One region of the Lysobacter helvus genome, then DNA from elsewhere that is predicted to be linked to it. Evidence: predicted binding sites of a transcription regulator. Region 1 holds the regulator's gene; the other holds the start of a gene.

Region 1 (14,619 bases):
CTGCACACCTCGTCGGCCGCCAAGACCATCGACCGCATCATCGACGTGTTCCCCGCCGGCGAGAAGCCGATGGTGCGCTCGATGCTGTCGGAGTCGCTGCGCGCGGTGATCTCGCAGGCGCTGCTGAAGAAAGTGGGCGGCGGTCGTACCGCGGCGTGGGAAATCATGGTCGGCATCCCGGCCATCCGTAACCTGATCCGCGAGGACAAGGTCGCGCAGATGTATTCGGCGATCCAGACCGGCGGCGCGCACGGGATGATGACCCTCGACCAGCACCTGCAGGACCTCGTGAAGCGCAGCATGGTCACGCGCCAGCACGCCAAGGAATACGCGAAGGACAAGCGGCTGTTCGAGTGACAGCCTGGAGCACACCATGAGCAGCATCGATTTCACCTCGTTCCTCAAGCTGATGGCGCACCAGAAGGCGTCGGACTTGTTCATCACGGCCGGCATGCCGCCGTCGATGAAGGTCCACGGCAAGATCTCGCCCATCACCCAGAACCCGCTCACGCCGCAGCAGAGCCGCGACCTGGTGCTGAACGTGATGAACCCGCAGCAGCGGGAAGAGTTCGAAAAGACGCACGAGTGCAACTTCGCCATCGGCGTGGCCGGCGTCGGCCGCTTCCGCGTGTCGTGCTTCTACCAGCGCAACCAGGTCGGCATGGTGCTGCGCCGGATCGAGACCAAGATCCCCAGCGTCGAAGAGCTCAATTTGCCGCCGGTGATCAAGACGCTGGCGATGACCAAGCGCGGCATCATCATCTTCGTCGGCGCCACGGGTACCGGTAAGTCCACGTCGCTGGCCGCGATGATCGGCTACCGCAACCAGAATTCCACCGGCCACATCATCACCATCGAAGACCCGATCGAATTCGTGCACAAGCACGAGGGCTGCATCATCACGCAGCGCGAAGTGGGCATCGACACCGACAGCTGGGACGCCGCGCTGAAGAACACGCTGCGCCAGGCGCCGGACGTGATCATGATCGGCGAGGTGCGCACGCGCGAAGGCATGGACCACGCCATCGCCTTCGCCGAAACGGGCCACCTGGTGTTGTGCACGCTGCACGCCAACAACGCCAACCAGGCGATGGACCGCATCATCAACTTCTTCCCGGAAGACCGTCGCAACCAGTTGCTGATGGACCTCTCGCTCAACCTCAAGGGCGTGGTCGCGCAGCAGCTCATCCCCACGCCCGACGGCAAGTCGCGCCGCGTGGCGATGGAAATCATGCTGGGCACGCCGCTGGTGCAGGACTACATCCGCGACGGCGAGATCCACAAGCTGAAGGAAGTGATGAAGGAATCCACCAACCTCGGCATGAAGACCTTCGACCAGAGCCTGTTCGAGCTGTACCAGGCCGGCGAGATCTCCTACGAGGACGCCCTGCGCTACGCCGACTCGGCGAACGAAGTACGCCTGCGCATCAAGCTCGCCCAGGGCGGCGATGCGCGCACCTTGTCGCAGGGGCTGGATGGCGTCGAGGTCGCCGAAGCCCGCTGAGGCCACCGCCGCTGCAGGGTCCAACGGAAGGCGCGGGCAACCGCGCCTTTCGCGTGCTTGGATCACCGCGGGCGTGTCGGGCTAGAATCGCCCCCATGCAGGCCACCCCCACGCCGCTCGCCAACCGCTTGCTCATCGCGCTGCCGGCGCTCGCCGACCCGCAGTTCGCACGCAGCGTCACCCTCGTCTGCCAGCACGACGAAGAAGGGGCGATGGGCGTGGTGGTCAACAAGCCCTCCGAATACACGCTGGGCGACGTCTTCCAGCAGATGGGCATCGAAGCCGAGGATCCGGCGCTGCTCGGGCAGGTCGTGCTGTCCGGCGGCCCCGTGCATCCCGAACGCGGCTTCGTGCTGCACGATGGTGGCGACGGATTCGATTCCACGCTCGCGGTCAGCGACAAGCTGTACCTGACGACCTCGCGCGACATCCTCGAGGCGATGGCCGGCGGCAAGGGCCCGAAGCACGCCGTCGTGGCGCTCGGCTGCGCCGGGTGGGGCGCGGGACAGCTCGAACACGAACTCACCGAAGACAGCTGGCTGATGGTGCCCGTGGCGCCCGGCCTGCTGTTCGACACGCCCATCGACGCGCGCTGGCAGGCCGCCGCCGGCAGCATCGGCGTCGACCTGGCCCAGGTCGCCGATTACAGCGGGCACGCGTGACCCCATGAAACTCGACGGCACCGTGCTCGGCTTCGACGTCGGCGCGCGCCGCATCGGCGTGGCGGTTGGCAGTGCGTACGGCAGCGGGGCGCGCGCGCTCGCGGTGATCGACGTGCACGCGCATGGTCCCGACTGGTCCGCGATCGACCGCATCCGCGCCGAATGGCGGCCCGATGGCCTCGTCGTCGGCGATCCGATGACGCTCGACGGCGGCGACCAACCCATCCGACAGCGTGCGCAAGCGTTCGCGCGCGCGTTGTCCGGGCGCTATCGCCTGCCGGTGGTGATGGTGGACGAGCGCATGAGTTCGATCGAAGCCGCGCAACGCTTCGCCGCCGACCGCGCCGAAGGCCGCAAGAAACGCCGCGACGCCGCGGCGCTGGACGCCGTCGCCGCCGCCGTCATCGTCGAACGCTGGCTCGCCGCGCCCAACGACGCCATCACCGTCGACCCCGACGCCCCCTTGCAACCCGGAGCCGCAGAGTGACCGTCGCCCAGGTGGACGCGCAGGGACGCCTGCGCCATTTCCTCACGCTCGAAGGCTTCCCGCGCACGGTGCTCGTGCGCCTGCTTGACCTGGCGCAACACTTCGACGAACGCCGCGGCGATCCCGCGTTGCGCCACACGCTCGCCGGCCGCACGGTGTGCACGCTGTTCTTCGAACCGTCCACGCGCACGCGCTCCAGCTTCCAGATCGCCGCGCAGTCGCTCGGTGCGGACGTGCTGAACTTCGATGCGTCCACGTCGTCGACCAGCAAGGGCGAGACCGCGCGCGACACGCTCAAGACGCTCGAAGCGATGGGCGTGCACGGCTTCATCGTGCGCCACAAGGACGATGGCGCCGTCGCCGCGCTCGCGGCCGAAGCGCGTCCCGGCACCGCACTGATCAACGCTGGCGACGGACGCATCGCGCATCCCACGCAAGGCGTGCTCGACATGCTCACGCTGCGCCAGGCCAAGGGCGCGGACTTCTCGCGGCTCAAGGTTGCGATCGTGGGCGACGTGAAGCATTCGCGCGTGGCGCGCACCGACCTGCATGCGCTGCGCACGCTGGGCGCGGGCGAGATCCGCGTGTGCGGGCCGGCGTCCTTGCTGCCCACCGATGCCACGCTGGAAGGTTGCACGGTCACGGACGATTTCGATGCGGCGCTGGAAGGCGTCGACGCCGTGATGATGCTGCGCCTGCAACGCGAGCGGATGGAGGAAGGCCTGGTGGGTTCGCTGGCCGACTACCACCGCGATTACGGCTTGAGCGCAGCGCGCCTGAAGCGCGCCGCGCCCGGGGCCGTGGTGCTGCATCCGGGGCCGATGAACCGCGGGGTCGAGATCGACGACGACGTGGCCGATGGTCCCCAGTCGCTGATCCTGCGCCAGGTCGCCAATGGTGTCGCCGCGCGCATGGCGGTGCTCGAGGTGCTGCTCGGGGCGTGATGCATCCGCTTTGGGGGTGTGCGGTCGCGCGGCCGCAGTCCATAATCCGCGCCATGAACGCCTGACCCCTGTCGCGCACCTGCCGTCGCGACGCGCCATTGGAACTCCCGCATGGCCGAAGCGATCCGCCACGAGAAAACCGCGCGCCAGCTGCGTCTGTTGTCGGACGCGCTCGACAGCGGCCGCCTCGGTCCCGTGCGGCGTCTCGTCAACACGCTCTCGCCGGCGGAAATCGGCAACCTGCTGGAATCCCTCCCGCCCGCCAAGCGCACCATCGTGTGGGGCCTGGTCGATGCCGAGGACGACGGTGAAGTGCTGGTGCATGTCGGCGACGACGTGCGCGAAAGCCTGCTGGCGGAAATGGACCCGGACGAAATCGTCGCGGCGGTCGAAGACCTCGACATCGACGATCTCGCGGACCTCGTCGAAGACCTGCCGGACACCGTCATCGACGAAGTCCTCAAGTCGATGGACCGCGAGAACCGCGAGCGCCTGGAACAGGTGCTGTCCTACGACGAGGACACCGCCGGCCGCCTGATGAACCCCGACGTGGTGACGGTGCGCACCGACACCACGGTGGATGTCGTCCTGCGTTACCTGCGCCTGCGCGGCGAACTGCCGGACCACACCGATCATCTCTATGTCGTCAGCCGCCGGCACCAGTACCTCGGGCGCATCGCGTTGCAGTCGCTGCTCACGCACGAGGCCAACACGCCGATCAACCAGCTGATCGACGACGAGCAACCGGCGATCGGCGTGGACGAATCCGCGGACGAAGTCGCGCGCCAGTTCTCCGACCATGACTGGATCAGCGCCCCGGTCGTGGACGACAACAACATCCTGCTCGGCCGCATCACCATCGATGACGTGGTCGACATCATCCGCGAGCAGGCCGAACACCAGGTGCTCGGCGCGGCGGGCCTGGACGAAGACGAAGACCTGTTCTCGCCGGTGCCGCGCGCGTGGCGCCGCCGCATCGTGTGGCTGGGCGTCAACCTCGGCACCGCGTTCCTTGCGTCGAGCGTCGTCGGCCAGTTCCAGGGCACGATCGACCACATCGTCGCGCTGGCCGTGCTGATGCCGATCGTCGCGGGCATGGGCGGCAACGCCGGCACGCAGGTGCTCGCGCTGATGGTGCGCGGTTTGGCGCTCGGCCAGGTGGGCGCGTCGAACGTGCAGGTGCTGCTGTGGAAGGAACTGCGCGTGGCCGCCATGAACGGCGTGATGCTGGGCGGCATCGTCGCGCTCGCGACATGGGCGTGGTTCGGCAACGGGATGCTCGCGCTGGTGATCGGCGCGGCGATGACATTGAACCTGTTGTTCGCCGCCAGCGCCGGCGTGCTGGTGCCGCTGACGCTCAAGCGCATGAACCTGGATCCCGCGCTCGCGGGCGGCGTGATCCTGACGACGGTGACCGACGTGATGGGCTTCCTCGCGTTCCTCGGCCTGGCGACGTTGATCCTGCTGCGATGAGCTGCCTCGGGCGTCTCCTGCTGGCCATCGCGCTCGTGCCCGGCATGGCCTGTGCACAGAAGGAAGTACTCGTCACGCCGGGCCGCACGAGCATCTACAAGGCCGGCATCGGCGCGCAGTACCGCCCGGATTTCAACACGGCGATGCGCGCGCTGCAGGATGACCACGACGCCGCGAAGGCGTTGGCCTTGCTCGCGCCGATCGGCGAATTCTGCGAAGCGTTGCAGCGCCCCGGCATGCGATCGATCGCGGTCGCGGAAGAAGCGGAATACGACCGCTACCTCGCCGAGCATCCGGGCACGCCGGTCGACCTGGTGGACATGACGTGTCCGATGGCCTTCCACGCGCAGGCCTTTGCGCTCATCGAGCTCAAGCGCGAATCCGCCGAGGTCCTGCGCGCGCTCGACCGCGCCATCGCGATCGCGCCGTACTGGGCCGAACCGCACAACGAACGCGGCTTCCTGCTGGCGCAGGCCGGGCGTCGCGACGAAGCGCTGGCGTCCTATCGCCAGGCGATCGCGCTCGCGGAAGCGAGCCGCAGCAAGGAAGGCGCCGCCGTCGCGTATCGCGGCCTGGGGTACACGCTGGTCGAAATGCAGCAGTGGCAGGCAGCGCGCGAGGCGTACGACAAGTCGCTGGCCATCGAGCCGGGGAACCGGATCGCGTTGGACGAGCTGGCGTTCATCGAGAAGAACGCGCCCCAAGCGAAGCCTTCGACCGAAAAGACGCAGCCCGGGGACGCGCGATGAAATCGGCCCTGCGCGTGATTGCACTTACCGGGTTGCTCGCCGCCTGCACGCAGCCTGCAGAAACGCAAGCCACATCGGCGACGGCCGCGCCCAAGGGCTTCGACGCCACCTCGCCGTACAGCAACTACGAGCTCACGATGGAGCGCATCGACGCGATGCTCGTCGCGCAGTCGTACCTCGCCGCGGCGGTGAAGGATGATCCGACGCTCGAAGTCGCGATGAAAGCGGCCTCCGGCGAAGACGGCGTGCGTTACGCCGCGCGCCTGGAAGCCACGCCCGCGTTGCGCGATGCCATCGCGAAGTCGGGCCTGTCGACGCGCGACTACGCGCTGACGAGCGAAGCGTTGATGACCGCGCTGATGACGCAGGAAGCGCTCACGGCCGGCCGGCTGAAGGCCATCCCGCACGGCGTGAACCGGCAGAACGTGTACTTCGTGCGCGAGCACAAGGATGCGTTGGCGGCGCGCTTCGCCGGCTACCAGCAACGCTGACGCTGTCCGTCAGGTCGCGCCCACCGACCGCAACCAGCCTTCGATGGCGTTCCGGTCGCGCGCACGCACCAGCGCGGGCGCCTTCGCGCGCAGCGCGGCGAGGTCGAACCCGCGGATTGCGCGGCGCAATTCCAGCAGCGTATTGGGATGCAGGCTGAATTCGCTCAGCCCCAGCGCGAGCAGCATCGGTGCGAACGTGGAATCGCCCGCCATTTCGCCGCACACCGCGATCGGCTTGTTGCGCTTGTGCGCGATGCGGATCACGCCGTGCAGCAGGCGGATGAGCGCCGGGTGCAGCGGCGTGTACACGTCGCCGAGGGCTTCGTTGTTGCGGTCGGCGGCGAGCAGGTACTGGATGAGGTCGTTGGTGCCCACCGACAGGAAATCCACCGCGCCCACGAACGTCGGCAGGGCGATCGCCGCGGCCGGCACTTCGATCATCGCGCCGAGCGGCAAGGTCTCCGCGACTTCCTGGCCTTCCTTGCGGACTTCGGCCAGTACCTCGCGCAGCATCGTGCGCACCGCGATGATCTCCTCGCGGCAGCTGATCATCGGCACGAGCACGCGCACGGGGCCATAGCCGGAGGCGCGCACGATCGCGCGCAACTGCGTGCGGAACAACGCGTCGCGCGCGAGCGACAGGCGCACGCCGCGCAGGCCGAGCGCGGGGTTGGGTTCGTCGTCGAGCACCAGGCCGCTGCGGTCGGCCTTGTCGGCGCCGAGGTCGAGCGTGCGGATGGTGACGGTGCGGCCGGTCATGCCGAGCACGACGTCGCGGTAGGCGCGGAACTGTTCTTCTTCGTCCGGCAGTTCGTTGCGCTGCAGGAACAGGAATTCGGTGCGGTACAGGCCCACGCCCGCCGCGCCCAGCGCATGCGCTTCGGCGACGTCGGCGCGCGATTCGGCGTTGGCCCACAGCTTGATGTCCACGCCGTCGAGCGTGCGCGTGGGTTCGCGGCGCAGGCGGTTGAGCTGCCGGCGTTCGCGCACCTGGTCGCGCATGCGCGCGCGGTGGCCGCGCAGGTCTTCGGCGTTGGGTTCGACGACGACGAGGCCGCTGGTGCCATCGACCGCGAGTACGTCGCCGTCGTTGACCTTCATCAGCGCCTGCACCGCACCCACCACGAGCGGCACGTGCAGGCTGCGCGCGAGGATCGCGGTGTGCGACAGCGCGCTGCCGCCGGCGGTGACCACGGCCATCACGCCCTGCGCCTGCAACTGCGCGAGTTCCGCGGGCGCGACGTTGTCGGTGACGAGGATGTCGCCGGCGAGGCCGCGCACTTCGGTGGCGCGGCGATGCAACGCGGCGTGGATGCGGCCGATGACCTGGTCGATGTCCTCGATGCGGCTGCGCATGTACGCATCGTCCATGCCCTTGAACACGCCGGCGATGCGGTCGCGTTGCAGGCGCAGGGCGTAGTCGGCGGTGTAGCGGCCGGTGCGGATCAGGTCGTCGAGGCCGTGCAGCAGTTCGGGATCGTCGAGCAGCAAGGCGTGCAGGTCGAGGAACTCGCCGACTTCCTGCGCGAGCGCGCCGTGCAGGCGCTGGCGCAGCACGCGCATCTCGTCGCGCACGACGTCGATCGCGGCATGCAGGCGTTGCAGTTCGTCTTCGACGGCATCGGCGGGGATGCGTTCTTCGGCGACATCCAGCACGTGCGGCAAGCGGACCCGGGCACGGCCGAGCGCGCTGCCGCGCGAGGCGCCGTGTCCGGGCAGGAGTTGCCGCATCAGCTGCCCTCGTCGAAGAGGCGCTGGAACAGGTCGGCCACCGCGGCGGCGGCTTCGGCTTCGTCTTCGCCATCCACGCGCAGCGTGACCGGCGTGCCCTGGCCCGCGGCGAGCAGCATCACGCCCATGATGCTCTTGGCATTCACTTCGCGACCCTTCGCGCTGAGCGTGGCGCCGCTGCGGAAGCCCGACAGCAGTTGCACGAGCTTCGCCGTGGCGCGCGCGTGCAGGCCGAGCTTGTTGGCGACGAGGAGTTCGCGTTCGATCACGTGCAGTCCCTGGCGTTGTCAGGCGTCGTCATGGATCACCCCGTTGCGGGCGCCGGCGGCGGCGACGTTCGGGAGTTCGTCGAGGTCCATCTCGGCGTAGTTCATCACGCGCAGCAGCATGGGCAGGCTCAGCGCGGACACGCGGCGCACGGGCGTGCCGATGCGCGACAGGCGCGCGGCGAGGTTGCTGGGCGAGGCGCCGTACAGGTCCACCAACACCAGCACGCCCTGGCCGCCATCCACGCGCCGCAGCGCGGCGCTGGCCTGCGGCAGCAATGCGTCGGGGTCGGCGTCGAACGGGACTTCGAAGGCTTCGGTCTTCAGCGGCAACTGGCGCAGCAAACGCGTGGCCACGGCGAGCAGCGCCGAGCCGATGCCTTCATGCGTGATCAGGAGGATGCCGACGGACATGGCTGCAACTTAGCAGAGGGACGCGACGGGCCGGAAGCGACGGACCACACGAATGCCGTCAGTCGAGCTCCCGATGGTGCACTGCAACCTCGGCCCATCCCTTTTCGCGGCAATGGCGCGCGAGCCGCTCGGCCAGGTACACCGAACGGTGCCGGCCCCCGGTGCACCCGAAGGCCACGGTGACGTAGCTGCGCGTGTCCGACTGCAGGCGGGGCAGCCAGGTGTCGAGGAAGCCTTCGATCTCCCCGGCGTACTGCACGACGTCCGGCTGGGCTTCGAGGTATTCGCACACGTCCTGGTCGCGCCCGGACAGCGGACGCAGGCGCGCATCCCAGTGCGGGTTTGGCAGGCAGCGCGCGTCGAACACGAAGTCCGCGTCCGGCGGCACGCCGCGGCGGTAGGCGAAGGATTCGAACAGCAGCGACAGGCTGCTCGCGTCGCTCAGGCCGAATTCGGTGATCACCACGCGGCGCAGCTTGTGCACGTTGAGGTGGCTGGTATCGAGCACGACGTCCGCGATCTGCCGCAGCGGCTTAAGCGCCTGGCGTTCCAGCCCGATCGCATCGGCGAGCGCGAGGCCGAGGTGGCTCAGCGGATGGCGGCGGCGCGTGTCGGCGTAACGGCGCAGCAGCACGTCGTCGGCGGCATCGAAGAACAGGAGTTTCGGATCCAGGCCCAGGCCGCCGACTTCCGACAGCACGTCCGGGATCACGCCCAGGTCGCCGCCGCTGCGCACGTCCAGGCCGACCGCGAGTTTTTCCGGGCGATCCTCGCCGCGCATCACGCGCTTGACGAATTCGGGCAGCAAATCGGCGGGCAGGTTGTCGACGCAGTAGAAGCCGAGGTCTTCCAGCGTGTTGAGCGCGACGGACTTGCCCGAACCGGACATGCCGCTGACGATCATCAGGCTCGGCGCCGGGTGGGCGGGCGGGGCGGGCGGAACGTTGCTCACGAGGTCAGCTCGAGCGTTCGAGGAAATGGGAATGGCGCGCCATGAAGGCGGCCGCGGGATCCACGCCTTTCGCGCGCAGGATGTGCGCGCGGGCGGCGGCTTCGGTCAGCACGGCCAGGTTGCGGCCGGGCATGACGGGCAGGGTGATCTGCGGCACGTCCAGGTCCAGCACGCGGCGCACGCTGAGGTCGCCGAGGATGCGTTCCATGCCGCTGGGCTGCGGTTCGAGGTGCGGCTTGGTCAGGTGCACGATCAGGCGCAGGTACTTGTTCTTCTTCACCGCGGTGTCGCCGAACATCTGGCGCACGTTGAGCACGCCCAGGCCGCGTACTTCCAGCAGATCCTGCAGCAGGTCGGGGCACGTGCCGTCGAGCACGTCCGGTGCGATCTGGGTGAATTCCGGTGCGTCGTCGGCGACGAGGCGATGGCCGCGCGTGACCAGTTCCAGCGCGAGCTCGCTCTTGCCCGATCCGGATTCGCCGGTGATCAGCACGCCGATGGAATAGATCTCCATGAAGACGCCATGCAGCGTGACGCGCGGCGCGAGCGTGCGCGCGAGCTGGTACTGCATGTGGTTGAGCAGTTCGTGCCCGCGGCGCGGCGACACCCACAACGGCGTTTCGGTTTCCTCGGCCGCGGTGCGCAGGTCTTCGGGGACGCGCTGTTCCTTGCTGATCGCGATCGCGAGCGGACGCGCATCGATGATCTTCTCGATCACTTCCCAGCGCGCGCGCGAATCCAGGCCGTCGAGCCACGCGAGCTCTTCGCTGCCGAGGATCTGCACCTTGTTGGGATAGATGATGTTGAGGTAACCCGCGAGCGACGGGCGCCGCGCGACGGTATCCACCGCCTCGAGCACGCGCGAGGCGCCCGCTTGCCCGGCCACCCAGCGCAACGCCAGGTGCCCGACGTGGCGATCGAACAATTCCTGCGCGGTGATTCGCTGCGGCATCAGGCCCCGCCGATGGCGACGGCGGCGCGCGCCGGGGCGAACAGCACGGCCCGCAGCGCCTCGATGTCCGGGGCGTTGCGCAAGGCGGCGCGGAACCCCGGATCGGCGAAGCGTTCGGCCAGTTCCGACAGCAATTCGAGGTGCTGTTGCGTGAAATGCTCCGGCACCGCCATCGCATACACGAGATCGACCGGTTCGCCGTCGGCCGCGCCGAAGTCCACCGGGTGCGCGAGGCGCAGGAACGCCCCGCGCGCGGTTTCGAAGGCGTTGGTGCGGCCGTGCGGGATCGCGATGCCGCAGCCGATGCCGGTGCTGCCGAGGCGTTCGCGCGCGCGCAGGCTGGTGCCGATGGCCTGGGTGATCACGGGCGAGCCATCGGCGAGCAGGCGCGCGGCAGCGTCGAGCACGCTGTCGCGGTCGACCGGTTCGACCAGCAGGACGATGCGGTCGGCGGCGAGCAGCGCGTGGAGCGGCATGCGGAGGGCGTCAGCCGAGGTCGCCGCGGACGGTCTCGCCGCGGTGGTGGTCGACGAGCTTTTCCTTGTGCTTCATCAGCAGGCGATCGAGCTTGTCGGCGAGCAGGTCGATCGCGGCGTACATGTTTTCGGCGGAGGCATCGGCGTGCAGCGTCTTGCCGGAGATGTTCACGTTGGCTTCGGCGCAGTGCTGCTGCTTTTCACAACTGAGTTGGGTGCGGACATCGAAGGGCTGGTCGAAGTGGCGCGCCAGCCGTTGCAGCTTGGACTCGACGTAGTCGCGCAACGCCGGGGTGACTTCGAGCTGCTGGCCATAGGTATCGATGCGCATCGCGGGCCTCCTTCACTCACGTTCGGAGGGACAGGATACGCCGCGGCGGCGTGAGGGGAAGGGCCACGGCCGGGCAATCTCAGCCGATGCGCAGGCGGTCCTGCGAGGACGGGATGCTCATGGCCTCGCGGTACTTGGCCACGGTGCGGCGGGCCACCGGGACGCCCGAGGCCTTGAGGTTCTCGGCCAGGCGCGCGTCGGAGAGCGGCTTGCGCGGGTCTTCGCCTTCGATCAGGCGCCGGATCATCGCCTGGATGGCGGTGCTGGAGGCTTCGCCGCCGCCGCCGGTGTCGATGCCGGACGCGAAGAACGCGCGCAACGGCATCGTGCCGCGCGGTGTACGGACGTACTTGCGTGCGATGGCGCGGGAAATGGTGGATTCGTGCAGGCCCACTTCGCCGGCGACTTCGCGCAGGGTGAGCGGGCGCAAGGCCTGGTCGCCGAATTCCAGGAACGCCGATTGCTGGCGCAACAGGCAACGCATCACCTTGAGCAGCGTGTCGCCGCGCGCTTCCAGGCTCTTGAGCAGCCAGCGCGCTTCCTGCAGGCGGCCGCGCAGGTAGAGCGCGTCGTTTTCGTTCGCCGAGCGGATCATGCGTTCGTAGCCGCGATGGATCGAGATGCGCGGACGGCCGCCGGCGGCGAGCGCGACGCGCCACTGGCCCTGCTGGCGCCACACGACGCAGTCGGGCGTGACGTAGGTATCCGCGGACAACCCGCCCAGCTGCGCGCCGGGGCGCGGTTCGAGCGAACGCAGCAGGTGCACGGCGCATTCGATGTCTTCGGTGGGGCGCTGCAGTTCGTGCGCCAGGCCGGCGACGCCGATCTTCGGCAGGCGTTCGAGCGGACCGTCGGCCATGCGCCGCGCGAGTTCGCGTCCGGGCGTGTCGGCGTCCAGCAGGTCGAGTTGCAGTTGCAGGCATTCGTTGAGCGAACGCGCGCCCACGCCGGGCGGATCGAAACGCTGTACCTGGTGCAGCACGGTCAGCACTTCGTCCAGGCTCGGGTTCATGCCGGGCCGCAGGCCTTCGGCGATGGCTTCGATCGTTTCGCGCAGGTAACCGTCGTCGTCGATCGACTCGATGATCGACACGCCGATCGTGCGGTCGCGCTGCGAGAGGTGGCTGAGGTGCAGCTGCCACAGCAGGTGGTCCTGCAGCGTCTCGCCTTCGGCGACCTGTTCGGCGAGGGGTTCGTCGTCGCTGTCGGCCGGGCCGATGCGTTCGTACCAGGTTTCGTTTTCGTCGCCGTCCCACGCGGAGGCTTCCGGCGGCGGGCGGTCGTCGTCGTGGCTGCTGCGTTCGTCGCCGGTGCCGTCGTCGCGGACGCGGGCGTCGCCGTTGCCGTCGTGGGTTTCCAGCGGCGGGGATTCCTCCCAGTCCAGCAACGGGTTGCTCTCGACCGCGCTGGCGATCTCGACTTCGAGCTCCGCGGTCGACAGCTGCAACAGGCGGATGGCCTGCCGCAACTGCGGGGTCATCACCAGGTGCTGTCCCAGCGATGTCTGGAGGCGGGGCTTCATGGCGATATCAACGTGGCCGGATGGTTTCGACGGCCGGGACGCGCACCTACAGGCGGAATGCTTCACCCAGGTACACGCGGCGGACGTCGGGGTTCGCCAGCAGCGCGTCCGGAGCCCCCTGCGCGAGCACGCTGCCTTCGTTGAGGATATACGCACGGTCGCAGATGCCCAAGGTCTCGCGGACGTTGTGGTCCGTGATGAGCACCCCGATGCCCCGCGCCTTGAGGTGGCGGACGATCCGCTGGATTTCGCCGACCGAGATGGGATCCACGCCCGCGAAGGGTTCGTCGAGCAGCATCAGGCGCGGCTTGGCCGCCAGCGCGCGGGCGATTTCCACCCGGCGACGCTCGCCGCCGGAGAGGCTGGCGCCGAGCTGGCCGGCGACGTGCGAGATCTGCAGTTCGTCGAGCAGGCTTTCGAGTTCACGCTCGCGTGCGTCTTCCGACAGGTCGGGGCGCAGTTCGAGCACCAGCCGCAGGTTGTCGGCGACGGTGAGCTTGCGGAACACCGACGGTTCCTGCGGCAGGTAGCCGACGCCCAGGCGCGCGCGGGTGTACATCGGCTCGCCGGTGATGTCGCGGCCGTCGAGCACGATCTTGCCGGCGTCGGCGGGCACCAGGCCCACGATCATGTAGAAGCACGTGGTCTTGCCGGCGCCGTTGGGGCCGAGCAGGCCGACCACTTCGCCGGCATCGAGCGTGAGGCCAAAATCGCGGACGACCGCGCGATTCCGATACGACTTGCGCAGCCCTTCGGCCACCAGCATCAGCGCGTGCCCTGCTGGGTCTTGGGCGGGAACTTCACGTGCACGCGGCCGGGGCCTTCGCCGCCACTGCCCTGCACCTGGCCGGATTTCATGTTGTACGAGATGCGACCGGCGGTGATGTTGCCGCCGCCGCGCTGGTCGATCACCGCATTGCCGGTGAACACGACGGTGTCGGTGCTCATGTCGTAGTCGACGTTGGACGCGCGCCCGGTGACGGTGGAGCCGTCGTCGAGCTCCTGGCTCATCTGCGCGGGCGCACCCGTCAGGATGACGCGGCGGATGTCGCCGTTGGAGCGGTGTACGACGGCCTTGGCGGCCTGCACGAGCAGCGTGCCCTGGGTGAGGTGGACGTTGCCGGTGAACGAGCACGGGCCGTCGCCGGCCACCGTGCAATCGGTGCTGGTGGCTTCCACGTCGAGCGGCTGGTTGCGATCCGACGTGCGCGCAACGGCACCGGCGCACGCCAGCGCCGTGGACAGGCCGAGGGCGAGCAGGGCGGCGGGACGCAGGGATTCAGCGGGCTTGCGGCGCATAGTGGACCTTGACGTTCGACGTGAGCCGGACGCGCTTGCTGTCAAGCAACGCCTCCATGCCTTGGCCGCGCAGTATAGAACCCGGCTGCGTGACCGTGACCGTGGTGGGCGAGGTGGCGCGGTTGGCGTGCGGGAACACGTTCAGTTGCTCGGTCGCCATCTCGATGGGTTGCGCGCGCGTGCCGGCGGTCTTCGCCAGCACCGTGCCCGCCAGGCGCAGTTCGTCGCCGGCGGCGCTGACCCAGCCGGTTTGCGAGGTGACGATCCAGCCCGCTTCGCGCGTGGGCACCGCGCCCGCGGTGGCCGCGGCCGGGATGAGGAAGGTGGGCGTGGCCAGCGTCATCGTGCGGTCGCCGGGGCTGCGCG
Region 2 (14,619 bases), 530 kb from region 1:
CCCGCACCACTTCGCCCTGCTGCTCGACCGCGGCCCCGACGCGCTGATGGCGCGCGTCAACCTCATCCGCAGCGCGCGCTACACCGTGGACCTGCAGACCTACATCTTCGACGAGGACGACACCGGGCACCTGGTGCTCGACGAACTCCTGGCGGCGGCGCGCCGCGGCGTGAAGGTGCGGATGATCGTCGACCAGCTCTCCGCGTTGCGGAAGGCCACCACGCTGGCCGCGCTGTCCTCGCAGCACGCCAACCTGGAGCTGCGCGTCTACAACCCGATCTTCAACCGCGCACGCATCAGCTACCCGCAGTACCTGATGGCGTCGATCTGCTGCTGGCACCGCCTCAACCAGCGCATGCACAGCAAGCTGCTGCTGGTGGACGACGCGGTGGGCATCACCGGCGGGCGCAACTACCAGGACGATTACTACGACTGGAGCCCGACCTACGATTTCCGCGACCGCGACGTGCTGGTCGCCGGCCCGGTGGCGCGCGAGATGGCGTCCAACTTCGATGCGTTCTGGGAATCGCGCCGCAGCGTGCCGGCAGAGCGCCTCGACGACGTGGGCCGCGCGCTGTTGTCCGAAGGCCCGCAGCCGATGCCGCAGGATCCGTTCGATGCGCCGGCGCGCGTGGAGGCGATGTCGCGCGATGCGAGCGATGCCGCCCTCGTGCGCGAACGTCTGGTCGCGCCTGCGATGCAGGTCGGCGCCGTGCGTTTCCTCGCGGACCTGCCGCAGAAGCATCGCCGCAGCGCGCCGTCGAACATGGTGGTCGCGGGCCAGGGCCTGCGCGAAATCATCGAGGCCTCGCAGAAGGAAGTGCTCCTGCAGACCCCCTACCTGGTGCTGTCCGACCAGGCGCAGGACATGTTCCGCGCGCTGCAGGCACGCCCGGCGCCGCCCAGGATCGTCATCTCGACCAACAGCCTGGCGGCGACCGATGCGTTCATCGCCTACGCGTTGTCGTTCAAGTACAAGCGCCGCTACCTCCGCGAGTTCGGTTTCCACATCTACGAATTCAAACCGTTCCCGGCCACCGCGCCGATCGACCTGGCGTCCATCGCCGCGGGCGCGGAGGAAACCAAGGCCGCGGCGTTGGCGATCGACGAAGCCTCGGCGGTACGCATGGATGCCCCGAGCGGCAGCACCGGCGGCAACGCGCGCACCCGTCGCGAAACCCCGCAGCAGCAGCGCGAACACGTCGCCACCCGCTACTTCGGCAGCGGCGGCGAAGGCGCCAACGCCCCGGTGCCGTTGCGGCGCGCGGGCGTGCGCATCGGGCTGCATGCCAAGTCGATGGTGGTGGACGAACGCATCGCCGTGATCGGCACGCACAACTTCGATCCGCGCGGCGATCGCTACAACACCGAGAGCGCCGTGGTCATCGACGACCCGGCCTTCGCGCGCCTGCTGGCCGACAGCATCCGCGGCGACATGCGCCCCGAGAATGCCTGGGTGATCGCGCGCCGGGATCCGGCGCCCGTGTTTTCCGGACTCGACTATTCGCTGGCCAAGGTGTCCGAAGCCCTGCCGTTGTTCGACCTGTGGCCGTGGAAATACGCGACGAGCTACGAATTCGCGCCCGGCCCGGAATGCCCCGCGCCGCTGCCGCGCGACGACCCCGGGTTCCGCCGCTGCTACACGCCCGTGGGCCCGTTTCCCGAGGTCAACCTCAGCGTCAAGGGACTCACCACCCGCATCTTCACGGCCTTCGGCGCGGGCCTGGCACCGATCCTCTGATCCACGCCGAAAGCGAGTCGGTGCGCGCCGAATGTTCCGGAGAACCCCACGACTCTGCTAGGCTGCCGGCCTCCCCGCCACGCCTCACGGACCTGGATACCGCCATGTCGATTTCGCTGAATTTCGAACTCAACGACCGCGACCTCGAGCATTTCCACAAGGCGATGAAAGCCGCGCAGGAATCGGCGAAGGACCGGACGGCCGAAGACATCGTCATGTGCAGCGGCAAGCTGCTCGAAGACGCCGCCAAGGTGCACATCCCCGATTTCATCAAGGAACGCCTGCTGCGCCTGGACGACATGATCGCCATGGTGCGCGACGAAGGCTGGCACCTGCCGGAAGAAGACCGCCAGCGCGTGCTGTCCGCGCTCGTCTACTTCTGCGATCCGAAGGACATCATCCCGGACAACGTCGAGGTGCTGGGCTTCCTCGACGACGCGGTGATGATCGAGCTGTGCGTGCGCGACCTGAAGCACGAGCTCGACGCCTACGACGACTTCTGCGACTACCGCGACCACGAAGCCAAGCGCCGTGGCCAGGATCCGGCCAAGCTCGGCCGCGAAGAGTGGCTGGAATCGCGCCGCAACGAACTCGTCGACCGCATGCATGTCCGCCGCGAGCGCGAGTTCGGCACCGGCTACGGCAGCAGCAGCGGTTATGCCTCCAAGCACGAGTCGTACACCCGCGGCTGGCGCCCGGGCGTCTTCAAGTTCGGCTGAGCCAGGCCGCCGGCATGGCTTCCGGCGACCGCCCCCCGTCGTCGCACCCGGGACCGTTCCGTCCCGGCGCCTCGATCGAATCGCTCAACGCGATGTCGGCGGGCACCTCCATGGAAACGCTGGGCATCCTGTTCACCGAGATCGGTTACGACTTCCTGCGCGCGACCATGCCGGTCGATGCGCGCACGCGCCAACCCTACGGCCTGCTGCACGGCGGCGCTTCGGTGCTGCTGGCCGAAACCCTCGGCAGTTCCGCCGGCATGTTGTGCGTCGGCGAAGGCGAAGGCTGCGTCGGCATCGAGATCAACGCCAACCACGTGCGGGGCGTGCGCGAAGGCCTGGTCACCGGCACCGCGCGGCCTTTGCACGTCGGCCGCCAGACCCAGGTGTGGGAAATCCGCATCGAAGACGAACGCGCCCGCCTGGTGTGCATCTCGCGCCTGACCCTGGCGGTGATCGCGCTGCCCGCCGGCGCGCCGAAGTGAAGGGCCCCAACGCCCTGCGGTTCGCGCTGCGGATGCCGCTGCTCGCCTGGCACGTGCTCATCGACCTGCCGATCACCCTGCTGGTGATGCTGCCGCCGATCGGGCGCATCGACATCGGCGGCGAACCGCTCGAGCACCGCATGATCCGCTGGTGGCAGGGCGGGCTGATGCGCATCTTCGGCTTCCGCATGCATCGCCGCGGCGTGCCGTTGCCGGGCGCCACGCTGTTCGTCGCCAACCACGTCAGCTGGGTCGACATCGTCGCGCTGCACAGCCAGCGGATGATGGGCTTCGTCGCCAAGCGCGAGATCCGCGGCTGGCCGCTGGTGGGCTGGCTGGCCACGCGCGGCGAAACGATCTACCACGAGCGCGGCAGCAGCGAATCGATGGGTGGCGTGCTGCACGAGATGCTGGCGCGCCTGCGCGCCGGGCGTTCGGTAGGCGTGTTTCCCGAAGGCCGCACGCGCGATGGCCGCGAGATCGGCCCGTTCCACGCGCGCATCTTCCTGGCCGCGGTGGAGGCCGGCGTGCGCGTCCAGCCGGTCGCGCTGCGCTACGGGAAGGGCGCATCGGCGCAACCGGTGGTCGCCTTCGGGCCGGACGAAAGTTTCGCCGCCAATTTCCTGCGCCTGCTCGGCGAGCCGGCGCGGGAGACCGAGGTGTGGTTCCTCGAACCGATCGACGTGTCCGATGCCGGCGGCCGCCGGCGGATCGCCGAGCTGGCGCGCGAACGCATCGTCGAAGCGATGGCGGCCCCTTGAGTTCCAGCGTTGGTTCGCCGACCTGCGACGGGTTAGAGCGCGACCTCGACACGGGGCGCGCTAGCCTCCGCGACATGCTCACCGCCCGCGACTATCGCCCGCCGCGTTCGCTGTACAGCCCGCACCTGCAATCGGTGCTGGGCTCCAGCGCGTTGCGCCGCCGGCGCGGCCGGAGCGCCATGGCCGCCAGCGGCGCCGTCACCACCGCGCACATCATCGACGCCGGCGACGGCGTGCGCCTGCAGGGCCTGCATTCGGCGATGCCCGGCGTCACGCCGCGCGCGCTCGCGCTGCTGCTGCACGGCTGGGAAGGCAGCGCCGAATCCAGCTACATGCAATTGACCGCCGCGCGGTTGCTCGCGCGCGGGTTCGAAGTGTTCCGGCTCAACTTCCGCGACCACGGCGACACGCACCATCTCAACGAAGGCCTCTTCCATTCCAACCGCATCGACGAAGTCGTGCACGCGGCCGCGGAAATCGCGCACCGCTATGCCACGCGCCCGATGGTGGTGGCGGGGTATTCGCTCGGCGGGAACTTCGCGCTGCGCATCGCCCTGCGCGCGCAGGCTGCCGGCATTCCGCTCGTGCACGTCGCGGCGGTGTGCCCGGTGCTGGATCCGGCGCGCACGATGGACAACATGGAACGCGGCCTGCCGCTGTACATGTGGTACTTCGAACGCAAGTGGCGCGAATCGCTGGCGCGCAAGCGCAAGCTGTTCCCGCAGCACCACGATTTCGACGACCAGGTACTCGGCCTGCGCATGCGGCCGCTCACGCAGTGGATGGTGGAGCGGCACACGCAGTTCGGTTCGCTCGACGGCTATTTCCAGGGTTATTCGATCGCGGGCGATCGCCTGGCGTCGCTGTCGGTGCCGGCGAGCATCCTGATGTCGGAAGACGATCCGGTCATTCCCGTCGACGAATTCCGCCAGCTCGCGTTGCCCGCGCACGCGCACCTGGACATCGCACCGCACGGCGGCCACTGCGGCTTCCTCGAGAACTGGCGCGGCGACGGCTTCGCCGAACGCTGGGTCGCCGAACGACTGGACGCCGCCGTCGACCTGTCCGTGGCAACATCGCCCGCCCTGGCCTGAGAGGAACGCGCATGCGCATCTGGAGCGAGAGTTTCGAACACCGCGGGCCCATCCCCGCCGAGTTCGCGATGGGCACGCCGGACGGCTTCGGCGGCAATCGCAATCCGCACCTGGCGTGGGACGACGCGCCGGCCGACACGCAATCCTTCGTGCTGCTGTGCATCGACACCGACGCGCCGACCGATCCGTCGACCGTGGGCCGCGACGACCTGCAGATTCCCGTCGAGCAACCGCGCGCGGACTTCGTGCACTGGGCGATGGTGGACATTCCCGCCAACGTGCATGCGATCGCGGCCGGCAGCTGCAGCGACGGCGTGACCAAGCACGGCAAGCAGTCGCCGCCGTGCCCGCCCGGCGCGCGCCAGGGCTTGAACGATTACACCGGCTGGTTCGCGGGCGATGCCGACATGCGCGGCCAGTGGCGCGGTTACGACGGTCCGTATCCGCCGGCCAACGACCTGCGCGTGCATCGCTACTTCTTCCGCCTGTTCGCGCTGCGCGTGCCGAAGCTCGACGTCCCGGAGGATTTCACCGCCGCCGATGTCTTCCATGCGCTCCAGCCGCACGAAATCACCGAGGCCGCGATCTACGGCACGTACACGCTCAATCCGCAGGTCAAGGGTTGAGCGCGCGCGTTGCGATCGTCACCGGCGCCAGTCGCGGCATCGGCGCGGCGATCGCACGGGCGCTCGCGGAAGACGGGTGCCACGTGGTGGCGGCCGCGCGTTCGGATGACGCCTTGCGTGGCGTGGTCGAGGCGTTCTCGGTGCGCGGATTGGCCGTGCCGTGCGATCTCGCGGCGCCGGAGGCGGCGACGCAACTGGTCGACGCCGCGATGCAGGCCTTCGGTCGCATCGATGTGGTGGTGAACAACGCCGGCGCGACGCCGCGCGGGGATTTCCTCGCGTTCGACGATGCGGCGTGGGAGGCGGGTTTCGCGCTCAAGTTCTTCGGCGCCGTGCGTTTGTGTCGCGCTGCGTGGCCGCAGCTGGTCGCGCAACAGGGCTGCATCGTGAACATCGCTGGCATCGGCGGGCGCACGGGCAACGCGGACTTCACCATCGGCGGCAGCGTCAACGCAGCGCTGCTCAACCTGACGAAGGCGCTGGCCGATCGGGGCGTACGCGACGGCGTGCGCGTCAACGCGGTGAATCCGAGCAGCATCGCAACGGAACGCACGCAGGTGCGCATCGACAAGCTGGCGGCGGAACGCGGCATCGCGCCGGACGCCGCGTCGTCCGAACTCGCGCGCGACCTGCGCGTCGCACGCTTCGGCACGCCGGCGGAAATCGCGTCCGTCGTGGCGTTCCTCGCCTCGGATCGCGCCAGCTACATGCAGGGCGCAATCGTCGACGTCGACGGCGGGCAGACCCGCACGCTGTAGATCAGCGCGCGGGCACCAGCAGCAGCAACGCCGCGCCCACCACGAAGCGATACACCGCGAACGCCGTGAAGCGGTGCGTCTGGATGTAGCGCAGCAGCCACTTCACCGCGATGAAGGCGGTGACCGCGGAGGCGACGAAGGCCACCGCGAGCGCGTTCCAGTCTTCGCCCGCCAGGCCGCCTTCGCGCGCGACGTGCAGCAGTTCGTAGCCGGTGGCCGCGAACATCGTCGGGATGCCGACCAGGAACGCGAATTCCGTCGCCGCCGCGCGGCTGGTCACGCCGAACAGCAGCGCGACGAAGATCGTCGCCGCCGAGCGCGACGTGCCGGGGAAGACGCCCGCAACGACCTGCGCCACGCCGACCAGGATCGCGACGGTCCACGTGATGTTGGAACGTTCGCCCAGCACCACCGCGCGCTTGGCCGCGAAGTGCTCCGCGAGCAGCATCCACGCCGCGCCCAGCACCAGCGCCCACGCCACCGGCGCCACGTCTTCCGGCAACTCGAAGCCGAGCTTCTTCACCACCAGGCCGAGCACCGCGGTCACGCCGAATGCGACGGCCAGCTTGAACGCGTAATCGCGCGGCGCCTGTCCGTGCACCGGTGCGGCCTGCGCCGGATGCAGGAAGCTGTCGGCGAGTTGCCACAAACGCTGCCGGTAGATCACCACCACCGCGAGGATCGCGCCGGCCTGGATCGCGATGTTGAACAGGTCGCTGCGATGCCCGAGCCAGCGCTCGGCGATGAGCAGGTGACCGGTGCTGGAGATCGGCAGGAATTCGGTGATGCCTTCGATGATGCCGAGCAGCAGCGCGGCCAGGAGATCGGTCATTGGGGATTCGCGGAAGAGGGAAGGGACGGCAACGCCGGATGGTCGCGTTTCATGATGGCGGCGTCCATGTCCACGCTTCGCGATCCCGCTTCCATTGCGCCTGCGTGCGCGTCACGCGGAGCCACCAGGTCTGTTCGCCCGGTTCCGGCCGTGGCGCATCGAAGCCTGCGGGCGTGAGCAGGGCGACGCACCAGGCCGGCGTCGGATCGCGCACCGAGCGATACAGGAGCGCGCCCACGCCGGCGTCGCGAGCGATGCGGGCGAAGGCCTGGGTGGGCGCGTAGTCGACCGGATGCGTCCATGCCGCGGCGTCGCGATCGAAGGGCGCGCGCTGCAGGTCGATCGCCTCGGTGCGCAGGCGCGTGGCGAAGGCGGTGAAGGCGAGCGGGGCGAGGCCGTCCAGCGCGGGCGCGTCCATCAGGAAGCGCCAGCGCCAGTAGCCCATTTCCATGCAGGCGGTGCGCACGCCCTGCGCGCCGTAGAAGACGCCGGGATCGTCGCGATCGCGGAAGCGCGAGCCGCCGCGCCGCGGCGAATACCGGAAGGGCGTGGCGAGCAGGTAATGCAGGTGCGCGGTGCCCGCGGGCGCGCGGGGCTTGGACGCGTCGATCAAGGTTTCGAGCAGCGCCTGCTCGTCCGCATCGTCCACGAGCTTCATCGTGCTCGCGACGTGCTGCGCCTCGACCATCCGCCACGCGCGGCCCTTCCAGGGCCGACGCTCAGATGCGACCGCGGTGGTGGTCCAGGTAGTCGACGACACGCACGAGTCCTTGCAGGTCGGTGATCAGGGCGGCGGGGGCGGCGCCGAGCGCGAGGTTGTCGCCGCGCAACCATGCGCGGGCGGCCTCGGTGGTGCCGACGATGGAATCGAGCGAACGGAACAGGCGCACGAACAGCAGCGCGAGCTCCCATTCCTTGCGGCCGGCCTTGAGCGGGTAATCGCCGGCGACCAGGCGACTCACCGTGGCGGTGCTGAGCCCGAGCACCCCGGCGAGGGTGTCCTGCGTGACCCCGAGCTGCGCGGCTGCGCGCACCACGGCCTTGCCCAGCACCGCGGCCTGGGTGGTGGCGGCCCCGGGAACCTGCTGCAGCGATCGACGTGCCATGGCGTCCCTCCTTCCATGGAAATCGTACCCGCAATTCGTTTCCGTGGAAACACCTGGCAGAACGGGCTGCGCCGCTGGCGGCGCAACCACGCTGGTGCGAACTGGAACCGGCGCCGCACCAATCCGGTGCAGCGATGCCGATCGAGATCGCGTGCTGCGTTGCGAATCAATGGGTTGCACCACGGCCGTCCTTGGCATGCGCCTTGCTGCTATGACTGACGTTGCGATCCGGGTCGTCCCGGCCCTCGATTTCCGCCCCATCTCACCCATCGGAGCCCGCCATGTCTTTGGAACACGTCGAGAAACTCATCAAGGACCACAAGGTTGAATTCGTCGACCTGCGTTTCGCCGACATGCGCGGCGTGCAGCACCACGTGACCTTCCCGAAGTCGATCGTCGACGCCTCGCTGTTCGAGGACGGCAAGATGTTCGACGGCAGCTCGATCAGCGGCTGGAAGGGCATCAACGAATCCGACATGGTGCTGCTGCCGGATCCGACCACCGCGTTCCTGGATCCCTTCACCGCCGACCCGACGCTGGTCCTGACCTGCGACATCCTCGACCCGGCCACCATGCAGGCCTACTCGCGCGACCCGCGCGGCATCGCCAAGCGCGCCGAAGCCTTCCTCAAGTCCAGCGGCATCGCCGACCAGGCGTTCTTCGGCCCGGAACCGGAATTCTTCATCTTCGACAGCGTCCGCTTCGCGAACGACATGGGCCACACCTTCTTCCACATCGATTCGGAAGAAGCGCACTGGAACTCCGGCCGCGAATACGAAGGCGGCAACACCGGTTACCGCCCGATGGTGAAGGGCGGCTACTTCCCCGTCGCGCCGCTGGACACGCTGCACGACATCCGCGCCGAGATGTGCAAGACGCTCGAGCAGGTGGGCATCGAAGTCGAAGTGCACCACCACGAAGTGGCCAACGCCGGCCAGTGCGAGATCGGTACCAAGTTCAACTCGATGGTGAAGAAGGCCGACGAACTGCTGACGATGAAGTACGTCATCAAGCAGGTCGCGCACCGCAACGGCAAGACGGCGACCTTCATGCCCAAGCCCATCGTCGGCGACAACGGCAGCGGCATGCACGTGCACCAGTCGCTCGCCAAGGGCGGCGTCAACCTGTTCTCCGGCGACGGCTACGGCGGCCTGTCGCAGATGGCGCTGTGGTACATCGGCGGCATCTTCAAGCACGCGCGCGCGATCAACGGGTTCGCCAATTCGACGACCAACTCGTACAAGCGCCTGGTGCCGGGCTTCGAAGCCCCGGTGATGCTGGCGTACTCGGCGCGCAATCGTTCGGCGTCTTGCCGCATCCCGTACGTGGCCAACCCGAAGGCGCGCCGCATCGAGATCCGCTTCCCCGATCCGATGAACTCCGGCTACCTGATCTTCGCCGCGCTGATGATGGCCGGCCTGGACGGCATCAAGAACCAGATCGACCCGGGCGCGCCGAGCGACAAGGACCTGTACGACCTGCCGCCGGAAGAAGAGAAGAACATCCCCACCGTCTGCCATTCGCTCGACCAGGCGCTGGAAGCGCTCGACAAGGATCGCGACTTCCTCAAGGCCGGCGGCGTGTTCACCGACGACTTCATCGATGCGTACATCGGCCTGAAGATGCAGGAAGTGACGCGCTTCCGTGCGGCCACGCATCCGCTGGAGTACCAGCTGTACTACACGCTGTAAGCGTTACCGCGGGACCCCACCCCAAACCCTTCCCCTGCACGCAGGGGAGGGGCTTCGCGAACGGGAGACGGCATGGTCGACAAGGGCGACACCGCGTGGATGCTGGTTTCCACCGTCCTCGTGATGCTGATGATCGTCCCCGGCCTCGCGCTGTTCTACGGCGGCCTCGTCCGCGCGAAGAACATCCTCTCGGTGTTGATGCAGGTGCTCGTCGTCGCCTCGCTCGCGATCGTGCTGTGGGTGGTGTACGGCTACTCGCTCGCCTTCGAAGGCGGCAGCGCGTGGATCGGGGGCTTCGGCAAGTTGATGCTGTACGGCATCGGGCCGACGTCCACCATCGCCACGTTCACGCCGGGCGTGCGCATTCCCGAACTGGCCTACGTCGCGTTCCAGGGCGCGTTCGCCGCCATCAGTTGCGCGCTGGTCGTCGGCGCGATCGCCGAACGCGCGAAGTTCGCCGCGGTGCTGCTGTTCGCCGCGCTCTGGTTCACCTTCGCCTATCTCCCGCTCGCGCACATGGTGTGGGCGTCCGATGGATTGCTGTTCCGCATGGGCGCGCTGGATTTCGCGGGTGGCACCGTGGTGCACATCAACGCGGGGGTCGCGGGCCTGGTCGGTGCGTACATGCTCGGGCCGCGCGTCGGCTTCGGGCGCGAGCGTTTGTCGCCGCACAACCTGCCGCTCACGTTCACCGGCGCAGCGATGCTGTGGGTCGGCTGGTTCGGCTTCAACGCGGGCTCGGCGCTGGAAGCCAACGGCGTCGCGGCGCTCGCGTTCCTCAACACCCTGGTGGCCGCGGCAGCCGCGGTGCTCGCGTGGAGCACCGTGGAAGCCACGCTGCGCGGGCGCGCGTCGATGCTGGGCGCGGCGTCGGGTGCGGTGTCCGGCCTCGTGGCGATCACGCCCGCATGCGGCACGGTGGGCATCGGGGGCGCGCTGGTCATCGGCGCGCTTGGCGGCGCGGCGGGGTTCTGGGGCGTCAATGCGTTGAAGCGTTACCTGCGCGCGGACGACTCACTCGACGTGTTCGGCATCCACGGCGTGTGCGGCATCGTCGGCGCGCTGTCGACCGGCGTGTTCACTGCGCCCGCGCTGGGCGGTGCGGGCAGCCGCGACTTCTCGATCGCGCACCAGCTGGGCGTGCAGGCCGTCGGCGTCGTGATCACCATCGCCTGGTCCGGCGTGGTCGCGCTGCTGGCCTTCCAGGTCGCACGCCGCCTGCGCGGCCTGCGCGTGGACCACGACGCGGAACGCGAAGGCCTGGACATCAGCGCGCACGGTGAGTCGGCGTACGAAATCTGACGCCTCAGTTGCGCAACCGCACCGGCGGCACGCGATCGCCCCGGCCGTCGACGAACATCGCCACGCGCCCGTCGATGCGCCGGAAGCGCAGGTCGACGCGATCGTTGCCCAGCGCGACATCGAGCAACCGCACTTCGTCGATGCCGATCGGCAGGCGCGGACGATCGACCGAGATCTCGCCACGCAAGCCATCGATCTCCACGCCCAGGCACGCCTGCAGCAACATGAAAGGCGCGCCCGCGGCCCACGCCTGCGGCAGGCAGGCGACGGGGTAGGCGATCGGTGGCGCGCCCTGCACGCGCGGGAAGCCGCAGAACAGTTCCGGCAGGCGCATGTCGAAGTTCACCGCGGACTCGAACGCACTGCGCAGCAACGTGACCGCCGCATCGCGATGCCCGTAGCGCGCGATGCCCGCGGCGCATAGCGCCGTGTCGTGCGGCCAGATCGATCCGTTGTGGTACGACATCGGGTTGTAGCGCGCTTCGCCAAGCGCGAGCGTGCGCACGCCCCAGCCCGTGTGGAATTCCGGCAGCATCAATTGCGCGGCCACCGATGCAGCGCGCGCGGGATCGGGCAAGCCGCAGAACAACAGATGCCCCGGATTGCTGGCGCGCACTTCGCACAGTGCGCCCTTGCCATCGACCGCGATGCCGTAGAAGCCGCGATCCTCCATCCAGTAGCGCGCTTCCACCGTCTCGCGCAATCGATTGGCGCGCGCGTCCCAACGTTGCGCGTCCTCGATCTCGCCGCGCAGCCCGGCCAGCTCCGACATCGCGCGGAACGCGGCGTACGCATAGCCCTGCACTTCGACGAGCGCGATGGGGCCGGGCGGGAATTTCCCGTCGGCATGGAACACCGAATCCTCGCTGTCCTTCCAGCCCTGGTTGGACAAGCCGGTGGATTCGCCGCGCGCATAATCGAGGAAGCCGTTCGCGTTGGCATCGCAGACGCGCTCGATCCAGCCCGTTGCCGCGCGCAACGCAGGCCACAGGCGATCGACGAAGGCCATCTCGCCCGTGCGGCGCGCGTAGGCGCCCGCCAGCATCACGAACAGCGGCGTCGTATCCACGCCACCGTAATAACGCCCGAACGGCAGCTCCTTCATCGCCGCCATCTCGCCCTTGCGCGTCTCGTGCATGATCTTGCCGGGCGCCGAATCCAGGAACGACGACTCCTCCTGCGCCTGGTGCGCCGCGAGGAAGCCCAGCACGCCGCGCGCGATGCCCGGATCGAGCCACAAGGTCTGCAGCGCGGTGATCACCGCATCGCGCCCGAACGGCGTCGAGAACCACGGGATGCCCGCGTAGGGATACGGCCCGGTTTCCAGTTCGCTCGTCAGCAGCGCGAGGTCCGCGCGCGATCGTTGCATCCACGCATCGAACAACGGCCCGTTGCTGCGCACGCGCGCACCGCGACGCCCGCGCGACCGCATGCGGCGACGCGCCTGCGCCGCCGCTGTGCGATGCGTGGCGCGCGAAGGCACGGGGCCCGCTTCGCTGCCGACTTCGACGAACAGTTCCACTTCTTCGCCCGGCACCAGCGGGAACAGGAATTCCAGCATCCGGCCTTCCACGCGATGCGCCTCGCGCGAGAACGCCACGACCGACGCGCGCATCACCTGGTCCAGCCCGCGATAGCGGAACTCCACCGTGTGGCTGCCCGCCGTGTGCGGCGTCGACAGCAACTCGCCGCGCGCCGGACGCACCATGCCGCGCACTTCGAACATGTCGCGGAAGTCCGCGCCGAGTTCGATGCGCACCGGCAGCGTCAGCGGGGCGTTGCCGTAGTTCATGAAGGCGAGGCGCTCGTACATGCGCTCGTCGTGCAGGAAGCGCGAGCGCAGGATGTGCACGAGCCCTTGCGGGGCCTCGCTGCCACCGAGCGGCGGCAACTGGCGATTGGTGAGGTGCGCGAGGAAGAAGACGTTGTCTTCCGTGACCGCGGCGCTCAGCAGCGCGGGCACCGTTTCGCCGAGGCGCAGGCGGTAGATCGACAGCAGCCGCGTGTCGTCGCGGAACATCCCCGTGCTGCCTTCCTCGATGTCGCCGTACCCGTTGGCCACGAGGAAGCTGTCCCCGTCCTTGAGGACATGGCTCGCATACAACGCGGCAGTCGCCGCCGGATCCATGCTCATGCCAGGCGCAGGCCGCGATCGGGTTCGCGACCTCGCGCCAGTTGTCGGTACAGGTCCACGTAGTGCTCGGCCATCCCGCGCGCGGTGAAGCGGCGCTCGAACACATCGCGCACCGCACGTCGGTCGTAGCCCAGCACTTCGCGCGTGGCGGCCACCGCATCGTCTTCGCTGGACACGATGCGGCCGGTCACGCCGTCGTCGATCACTTCGGGCACCGAGCCGCAACGCCACGCGACCACCGGCGTACCGCAGGACATCGCTTCGATCATCACGATGCCGAAGGGCTCCGGCCAGTTGATCGGGAACAGCAGCGCGGCGGCATTGCCGAGGAACTCCGGCTTCTGCGCATCGCCGATCTCGCCGATGAATTCCACGTCCGCGCCGCGCAGCAGCGGCTCGATCGCGCGCTCGTAGTACGCCTTGTCCTGCGCGTCGATCTTCGCGGCCACCTTCAACGGCATGCCGACGCGGCGTGCGATGGTGATGGCGCGATCCACGCGCTTCTCCGGCGAGATGCGGCCGAGGAAGGCGAGGTAATCGCCCTGCGGCTCGCCGTTGAACGGGCACAGCGTATCCGGCATGCCGTGGTGCACCGTGCCGAGCCAGTTGGCACTCGCCAGCGGCTTGCGCTGGTTCTCCGAGATCGATACGAGCGGGAACTGATCCCACTGCCGGTACACGCCCGGCAGGTCCTTGAGGTCCAACCGGCCGTGCAACGTCGTCAGCGTGCGATCCGCGAACTGCTCGAAGAACGGGAAGTGGATCATGTCGGTGTGGAAATGCAGCACGTCGAAATCGTCCATGCGCTCGCGCAGCTCGTGCAGCATGCTCATGTGCGAGGCAAGGTCGGATTTCAGCGGCGCGGGATCCAGCCGGATCGCCTGGTCGCGCGAAGCATGCAGCGTGGCGCGCGTCTTCGCTTCGGCCGACGCAAACAGGGTGACCTCATGTCCTGCATCCACGAGAGCATCGGTCAGCCAGGCCACCACGCGTTCGGTGCCACCGTAGAGTTTCGGCGGAACCGCTTCGTACAGCGGCGAAATTTGCGCAATCCTCAAGACAGTTCCCCACGCGGCGGTCAGTGCCGCACCGTAGGCGAAAGGCCGTAAAAACGACGTCTGGAGCACGCGAGAGCGAGGCTGCGCCCCATTCAGATGCTCAGCCGCGCGGGCCGCCCATCACCGGCAGGATCGCGCCGTTGATGTACGACGCGGTCACTTTCGAGGCGAGGAAGACGAACGCGGGCGAGATCTCTTCCGGTTGCGCGGGACGTCCCATGTCGCTCTGCTTGCCGAATTCGGCGACGGCCTCTGCGGGACGATCCGACGGATTCAACGGCGTCCACACTGGTCCGGGCGCCACCGCGTTCA

The links. Region 1 encodes sigma-54, which starts transcription at its own class of promoters, with help from an activator protein. Its sites were predicted from a motif close to TGGCACGNGCNTTGC; they were not measured.
Region 2: a site for sigma-54 is predicted at 8,315-8,329, ahead of glnA (type I glutamate--ammonia ligase). Genes of this name have one in related genera too.

What each region holds. Positions count from the first base shown of each region.
Region 1 covers NZ_AP024546.1:1,923,535-1,938,153, forward strand. The annotation lists gene LYSHEL_RS09355 (type IV pilus twitching motility protein PilT) at 1-357, shown strand, start outside; gene LYSHEL_RS09360 (PilT/PilU family type 4a pilus ATPase) at 374-1,504, shown strand; gene LYSHEL_RS09365 (YqgE/AlgH family protein) at 1,600-2,166, shown strand; gene ruvX (Holliday junction resolvase RuvX) at 2,171-2,653, shown strand; gene LYSHEL_RS09375 (aspartate carbamoyltransferase catalytic subunit) at 2,650-3,597, shown strand; gene mgtE (magnesium transporter) at 3,709-5,070, shown strand; gene LYSHEL_RS09385 (tetratricopeptide repeat protein) at 5,067-5,819, shown strand; gene LYSHEL_RS09390 (hypothetical protein) at 5,816-6,310, shown strand; gene ptsP (phosphoenolpyruvate--protein phosphotransferase) at 6,320-8,041, opposite strand; gene LYSHEL_RS09400 (HPr family phosphocarrier protein) at 8,041-8,310, opposite strand; gene LYSHEL_RS09405 (PTS sugar transporter subunit IIA) at 8,329-8,721, opposite strand; gene rapZ (RNase adapter RapZ) at 8,780-9,625, opposite strand; gene hprK (HPr(Ser) kinase/phosphatase) at 9,678-10,625, opposite strand; gene LYSHEL_RS09420 (PTS sugar transporter subunit IIA) at 10,625-11,101, opposite strand; gene hpf (ribosome hibernation-promoting factor, HPF/YfiA family) at 11,112-11,432, opposite strand; gene LYSHEL_RS09430 (RNA polymerase factor sigma-54) at 11,512-12,954, opposite strand; gene lptB (LPS export ABC transporter ATP-binding protein) at 13,001-13,720, opposite strand; gene lptA (lipopolysaccharide transport periplasmic protein LptA) at 13,720-14,253, opposite strand; gene lptC (LPS export ABC transporter periplasmic protein LptC) at 14,234-14,619, opposite strand, start outside.
Region 2 covers NZ_AP024546.1:1,394,524-1,409,142, forward strand. The annotation lists gene LYSHEL_RS06800 (phospholipase D family protein) at 1-1,741, shown strand, start outside; gene LYSHEL_RS06805 (YkvA family protein) at 1,846-2,460, shown strand; gene LYSHEL_RS06810 (hotdog fold thioesterase) at 2,475-2,945, shown strand; gene LYSHEL_RS06815 (lysophospholipid acyltransferase family protein) at 2,978-3,706, shown strand; gene LYSHEL_RS06820 (YheT family hydrolase) at 3,781-4,800, shown strand; gene LYSHEL_RS06825 (YbhB/YbcL family Raf kinase inhibitor-like protein) at 4,812-5,426, shown strand; gene LYSHEL_RS06830 (SDR family oxidoreductase) at 5,423-6,184, shown strand; gene LYSHEL_RS06835 (undecaprenyl-diphosphate phosphatase) at 6,186-7,016, opposite strand; gene LYSHEL_RS06840 (RES family NAD+ phosphorylase) at 7,066-7,776, opposite strand; gene LYSHEL_RS06845 (antitoxin Xre-like helix-turn-helix domain-containing protein) at 7,736-8,122, opposite strand; gene glnA (type I glutamate--ammonia ligase) at 8,404-9,813, shown strand; partial or broken gene amt (ammonium transporter) at 9,826-11,115, shown strand; gene LYSHEL_RS06860 (amylo-alpha-1,6-glucosidase) at 11,120-13,249, opposite strand; gene LYSHEL_RS06865 (glycosyltransferase family 4 protein) at 13,246-14,307, opposite strand; gene LYSHEL_RS06870 (SDR family oxidoreductase) at 14,408-14,619, opposite strand, start outside.